Regions from separate parts of the Agrococcus jejuensis genome, predicted to be linked through region 1. Evidence: predicted binding sites of a transcription regulator. Region 1 holds the regulator's gene; the other holds the start of a gene.
What was found. The regulator HrcA, encoded in region 1, represses chaperone genes, less so after heat shock. The targets are predictions, from matches to a motif close to TTNGCACTCGNNNNNNNCGAGTGCNAA.

Region 1 (3,403 bases):
GCCGATGACCGACGGCACCCAGGCGAGGCCGAGCAGGATGAGGCCGACGCCGATGACGCTCGTGATCGTGCCGATGACGAGCAGACCCACGAGCCCGATCGTCATGAGGATCTGGAAGTTCAGCGCCTCCTTCGACTCCTGCCGCACGAACGCGCTGCGGTCCTTGTAGACGAGGAAGACGATGAGCGGGCCGAGCCACATGAGGATGCCGCCGAGGTGGCCGAGCATCGCCCACTGCTTCTCATCCTGCGGCGACATGGGCGCGCCGGCCGGGGCGCCGTACTGCGGCTGGCCGGGGGCGCCGTACTGCGGAGCGCCGTAGGGCTGCTGCGGCGGCACCTGCTGGCCGGGCGCACCGTACGGGGGAGCGGCGGGCGGCTGCTGCGGCGGCACCTGCTGGCCGGGTGCGCCGTAGGCGGGCGGCGCCGGCGGCACGGAGCCGGGAGCCGGTGCGGGGCTGGAGAAGGGCTGCGCGGGCTGGCCCGGCGCCGGGGCTGCGCCCGGGGTGGGGGCGCCGAACTGCGGAGCCTGCGGCTCGTCCGGCGTGGCCGCGGGGCCGTTGGGGTCGGTCATGGTCGAACCTCTCGATCACGGGGGCCGGGACTGGCTGCGTCCATCATGCTCGCAGGAGGCTGAGAACGCACCCATGGTCGAGACGGATCGAGCCCCGTCGAGCGCGGTACGATTGGCAGTCACGAACGACGAGTGCCAGGCGAGGGGGGAACGATGGTCACGGATCGCGGCCTCGAGGTCCTGCGGGCGATCGTGCAGGACTACGTCGCCTCCAGCGAGCCCGTCGGGTCGAAGTCGATCGTCGAGCGCCACTCCTTCGGGGTGAGCGCCGCGACGATCCGCGGCGACATGGCGCAGCTCGAGGAGGCCGAGCTCATCGTCGCGCCCCACACGTCGTCGGGTCGCATCCCGACCGACAAGGGCTACCGCGTCTTCGTCGACCGGCTGCAGGGCATGCAGCCGCTGTCGCCCGCCCAGCGGCAGGCGATCGCACGCTTCCTCGACGAGGCGGCCGACCTCGACGACGTCATGGCGCGCTCGGTGCGCCTGCTGTCGCAGCTCACGAACCAGGTCGCGCTCGCGCAGTACCCCTCGGTCGCGAAGGCGCGCGTGCGCCGCGTCGAGGTCGTGCAGGTCGCCGAGGCGCGCCTGCTGCTCGTCGTCATCCTCGACTCGGGGCGCGTCGAGCAGCGCATGGTCGACGCCGGCCAGCAGATCGCCGCCGAGGCGGCGCAGGCCATCGGCCGCGCGCTCGACGTCGCCGTCGCCGGCAAGCCCACGACCGACGCCGAGGAGGCGCTCGGCACCGTCGTCGACGCGGCATCGCCTGCCGTCGCGACCGCGACCGCGCGGCTCGTCGTCGTGCTCGGCGACGTGCTGGCGCCCACGGCGGGCGACCGCCTCGTCATCGCCGGCGCCTCGCACCTCGTGCGCGGCGGCGCCGACCTGTCGGGCTCGGTCACGATGGTGCTCGAGGCCATCGAGGAGCAGGTGACCCTGCTGCGCCTGTTCGGCGAGATGGATGCCGAGGCGACGGCCGTCGCGACCCGCATCGGGCGCGAGATGGCCGACGGGCTCGAGCAGACGTCGATCGTGACGGGCGCCTACGGCGCCGGCGGGCACGAGGCTGGCCGCGTCGGCGTGCTCGGCCCCACCCGCATGGACTACGCATCGAACATGGCAGCCGTCCGCGCCGTCGCGCGGTACCTGACGCGGCTGCTCGACGACGAGGAGCGATGAGCGATCACTACGAGGTCCTGGGCGTGCCCCGCGAGGCCAGCCAGGACGAGATCAAGCGTGCCTACCGCAAGCTCGCGAGGCAGCTGCATCCCGACGTGAACCCGTCGGACGAGGCGTCCGAGCGCTTCAAGTCGGTGACGCACGCCTACGACGTGCTGTCCGACCCGCAGTCGCGCGCCGACTACGACCGCGGCCCGCAGCAGGCGGGGTTCGGCCTCGGCGACATCTTCGAGCAGTTCTTCGGCGGCGCGGGCAGGCAGCAGGGGCCGCGGCCCAGGCGACGCCCGGGCCAGGACTCGCTGCTGCGCATCGAGCTCGACCTGCACGACGTCGTCTTCGGCGTGCACCGCGACCTGCGCGTGCAGACGGCCGTGCTGTGCGAGACGTGCGACGGCCGCTGCACGGCGCCGGGCACGCGCGAGGAGACCTGCGACATCTGCAAGGGCTCCGGCCACGTGCAGCGCCAGGTGCGCTCGCTGCTCGGCAACATGGTGACGAGCCAGCCGTGCGGCTCGTGCCAGGGCCACGGCACCGTCATCCCCATCCCGTGCCCCACGTGCGCCGGTCACGGTCGCGTGCGCGCCGAGCGCACGATCCCGGTCGACGTGCCCGCGGGCGTCGACACGGGCCTGCGCATCCAGCTGCCCGGCCAGGGCGAGGTCGGCGAGGCGGGCGGCGAGCCCGGCACGCTCTTCCTCGAGGTGCACGTCAAGCACCACGACGTCTTCAGCCGCGACGGCGACGACCTGCTCGGCACCCTCGAGGTGTCGATGATCGACGCGGCGCTCGGCGCCGAGGCGACGATCGAGTCGATCGACGGCCCCGTGACGGTGTCGATCGAGGCGGGCGCGCAGAGCGCCGACGTGCTCACGGTCGTCGGCCGCGGCGTCGGCAGGCTGCGCGGCTCGGGTCGCGGCGACCTCAAGCTCGGCGTGCAGGTGGCGACGCCGACGAAGCTCGACCGCAAGGCGCAGGACCTGCTCGAGCAGCTGCGCGACCGCACGAAGCCGCCGGCTCCGCGCATGGCGCAGTTCCAGCAGGGCCTCTTCTCGAAGCTCCGTGATCGGTTCCTGCGCTTCTGATGGCGCATTGCTACTACGTCGACGACCTCGACGTCGAGGCGGGGGACCGCGTGGTCCTCGGACCCGAGGATGCGCGCCATGCCGCGACGGTGAGCCGCGCACGGGTGGGCGAGCGCGTGCTCGTGGCCGACGGCCGCGGCACGCTGTGCCACGCGGAGTTCGCCGAGGTGCGTCCGGAGGTCGTGCTCGTCGTGCGCTCGGTGCGTCACGAGCCGGCGCCGACGCCGCGCATCGGCCTCGCGCAGGCGCTCGCGAAGGGCGACCGCGCCGAGCTCGCGATCCAGGCTGCGACCGAGCTCGGCGTCGACGCGATCGTGCCGTGGCAGGCGTCGCGGTCGATCGTCGCCTGGAGGGGCGACAAGAGCGCGAAGGCGCTCGCGCGCTGGCGCACCATCGTGCGCGAGGCGGGCAAGCAGTCGCTGCGCGCCCACGTGCCCGAGGTGCTCGAGGTCGTCGACACGACGGCCCTCGCGGCGCTCGCGTCGACGTGGCGCCTCGTGGTGCTCGACCCGACAGGCGACGCGACGCTGTCGACGCTCGAGCCCGACGGCCGCGACATGCTGCTCGTC
Region 2 (3,403 bases), 760 kb from region 1:
CGAGGATCTCGGACACCTGCGACGAGAAGTTCGTGTCGCCCGGGTTGTACGGGACGGACGCGACCACTGCGCCACCGCCTGCCTCGACGGCCGCGCCGGCGTTCTCGGCGAGGCCGATGCCGTACGGGTCGTTGATGTACAGGAACGCCACGTTGGCGGCGCCGTTGTTCACCATGAGGTTGCCGAGCACGCGACCCTGGAGCACGTCCGAGGGGGCGGTGCGCCAGTAGAAGCCGTCGTCGTCGTAGTCCGAGAAGTCGGGCGACGTGTTGGCGGGCGAGATCTGCACCACGCCTGCGTCGACGAACTGGTCGATGAACGTGAACGAGACGCCCGAGGAGGCGGCGCCGATCGCGACGTCGGCACCGGCGTCGATGAGCTGGCTGGCCGACTGGAGCGCGATGTCCGTCGTCGTGTCGCCGGAGTCCGTGTCGACCTGCTCGATCGTGAACGGGTAGTCGGCGGCCTCGAGGTCGGCGACCGCGAGGTCGACGCCTGCGAACTCGGGCGGGCCGAGGAAGGCGAGGTTGCCGGTCTGGGGCAGGATCGTGCCGACGACGAGCGTGTCGTCGCTGGCGCCGTCACCGCTGCCGCTGCCGTTGTCGCCGCCGCCGGTCGAGCACGCCGCGAGCAGGACGATGCCTGCCGTGGAGGCTGCGAGCAGTGCGGCACGGCGCGAGCGCGAACGAAGGAAGGCCTTCATGGTGCTCCTCGTGTCAAGGGAGATGCCCCCGGCCGCGCCGGGGTTGGACCAACCATAGGCGCGGATGGAACCGAAGAAGGCTCGGTTTCGTGACGAACGTGTAACGGTCTGGTCGCGGTACGGTCACGGTCCGATCGCGAGGAGGTGGACCGGTCTCGCCGGCCTGCGAGCGACCCCTAGGGCGCAGGCTCGGGCACGACGGGCGAGCGCCGACGGCGGCGTCCGGCGACGACGAGGTCGACCATGAGCACGACGAGCGACAGCCATACGAGGCCGAAGCCGGCGAGGCGCTCGGCAGGCATGGGCTCGTGCATGACGAGCCAGCCGAACAGCAGCGAGATCGTGGGCGCGAGGTACTGCGTGAAGCCGAGGGTCGCGAGCGAGACGCGGCGCGCTGCGGCGGAGAAGAGCATGAGGGGCACGGCGGTGACGATGCCGAAGCCGACGACGGCGAGCTGCTGCCAGCCGGACACCTCGACGATCGTGGGGCCGAGGATGATCGACGAGCCGATGAGCATCGCGAGCGCGAACGGCACGGTCGCGGCGGTCTCGAGCGTGAAGCCCGTGATGGCGTCGACCTTCGCGCCGACCTGCTTCTTCAGCAGGCCGTAGACGCCGAACGCGGCGGCGAGCACGACCGCGATCCAGGGGAACTCCCCGTAGGCGACGACGAGCACGACGACGGCGAGGCCGCTGATGCCGACGGCGACCCACTGCGCGGGGCGCAGCCGCTCGTGCAGCACGACGACGGCGAGCACGACGGAGAGGATGGGGTTGAGGAAGTAGCCGAGGCTCGTCTCGATGATGTGGCCGGTGAGCACCGCATACGCGAAGACGGTCCAGTTGACGAGGATGGCGACGCCGGAGGCGGCGAGGAAGCCGAGCGAGCGGCGGTCGCGCAGCACGGTGCGCACGGCGCCCCAGCCGCGCACGATCGTCACGATGAGGGCGGCGACGGCGAGCGAGGCGAGCACGCGCCAGCCGATGAGCTCGATGGCGCCGATGCCCTGCATGAGCACGACGTACATGGGCACGACGCCCCACACGGCGTACGCGCCGATGGCGAGCGCGAGCCCGCGTCCCGCATCCTTCGACTCCGGCATCCTCGTCCTCTCAACGAGCCTGCAACGACGCGACGGCGGCACCCATTCCGGGTGCCGCCGTCGCGGTGGGGTGGGGGTGCGTCAGCGCACGACCACCGCGAGCACGTCGCGGGCCGAGAGCACGAGCAGCTCCTCGCCGCCGAACTTCACCTCGGTGCCGCCGTACTTCGAGTAGATGACGCGGTCGCCCTCGGCGACGTCGACGGGGATGCGGTTGCCGTTGTCGTCGACACGGCCGGGGCCCACGGCCACGACCTCGCCCTCCTGGGGCTTCTCCTTGGCGGTGTCCGGGATGACGAGACCGCTGGCAGTCGTCGTCTCCGCCTCGACCTGGCGGATGACGATGCGGTCCTCGAGCGGCTTGATGGAGACCGACACGGTGCCCTCTTTCCTCAGTCGGATGTCTGATTGGCAGTCGACGTCGTCGAGTGCCAGGTCGACTGTACGCGTTCGGCTGGCACGAGGGCAACACGAGTGCCAGCCGCGTCCGCCGTCGGCGGACGGGTTCGCTGCTTGGATGGTGGGATGGATGCCGACGCCCTGCGCCTGCTGCTCTCGCGCGACGGGCTCGCGCTGCTCGACGAGGTGTCGTCGTCGCTCGACGACCTCGGCGGCGCCGTGCAGGCCGTGCAGACGCTGCGGCGTCGCGGGCACGACGGCGCGCTGGTCGCTGCGGTGCTGACGCAGGCGCGGCTGCGGCGTCGCGGCGAGGCGAAGTTCGGCTCGTTCGCCCGGTCGATGCTGTTCACGGAGGCGGGCCTCGAGCAGGCGACGCGGCTGCGCGTCGCGGCCCTGCACGCGGGCAGGATGCGCGACGCCGGCATGGGCACCGTCGCGGATCTGGGCTGCGGCATCGGCGGCGACGCGCTGGCGATCGCCGGCGCCGGCTGCGCCGTGCGCGCCGTCGACGCCGACGAGGTGACGGCGGCGGTCGCAGGCTTCAACCTCGCACCGCTGCCCGAGGCGTCGGTGGCGCACGGGCGCGCCGAGGACGCGGATCTCGCGGGCGTCGACGCGATCTGGGCCGACCCCGCCAGGCGCGACGCATCCGGCCGCCGCCTGCCGGTCGAGGAGTGGTCGCCGCCGCTGCCGTGGGTGCTGTCGCTCGCGGCGCAGCGGCCCATGGGCGTGAAGCTGGGCCCTGCGATCGACCATGACCAGCTGCCCGCCGACGGCGAGACGCAGTGGGTCACGGTCGATGGCGAGACGGTGGAGGCCGTCGCGTGGACGGGCGCCCTCGCGAGGCAGGGCGTGCGCACGTCGGCGCTCGTGCTCGACGCCGACGGCGCGCACGAGCTCGCGGGCTCCCCCGACGCCGACGCCGTGCCGACGCGCGAGCTCGGCACGTGGCTGCACGAGCCCGCGGGCGCCGTCATCCGCGCGCGCCTCATCGGTGCCGTCGCCGACGCGCTCGACGCGGGCGTCGTGAGCGAGCGCATCGCCTACCTCACGACCGACGCCGACGTCGAGAGCCCGTTCACGCAGCGGTTCCGCGTGCTCGCGACGCTGCCGCTCGACGAGAAGGCCATCCAGCGCGAGGTGCGCGCCCGCGGCATCGGCACCCTCGAGGTGAAGAAGCGCGGCGCCGACGTCGACC

Region 2: the regulator HrcA is predicted to act here: its motif matches at 2,215-2,241, upstream of groES (co-chaperone GroES).

Annotation. Positions count from the first base shown of each region.
Region 1 covers NZ_LT629695.1:246,517-249,919, reverse strand. Annotated here, with positions in the region: gene BLQ67_RS01180 (DUF4870 domain-containing protein) at 1-573, opposite strand, end outside; gene hrcA (heat-inducible transcriptional repressor HrcA) at 727-1,752, shown strand; gene BLQ67_RS01170 (DnaJ C-terminal domain-containing protein) at 1,749-2,834, shown strand; gene BLQ67_RS01165 (16S rRNA (uracil(1498)-N(3))-methyltransferase) at 2,834-3,403, shown strand, end outside.
Region 2 covers NZ_LT629695.1:1,006,048-1,009,450, forward strand. Annotated here, with positions in the region: gene BLQ67_RS04705 (ABC transporter substrate-binding protein) at 1-703, opposite strand, end outside; gene rarD (EamA family transporter RarD) at 880-1,806, opposite strand; gene groES (co-chaperone GroES) at 1,888-2,184, opposite strand; gene BLQ67_RS04720 (class I SAM-dependent methyltransferase) at 2,332-3,403, shown strand, end outside.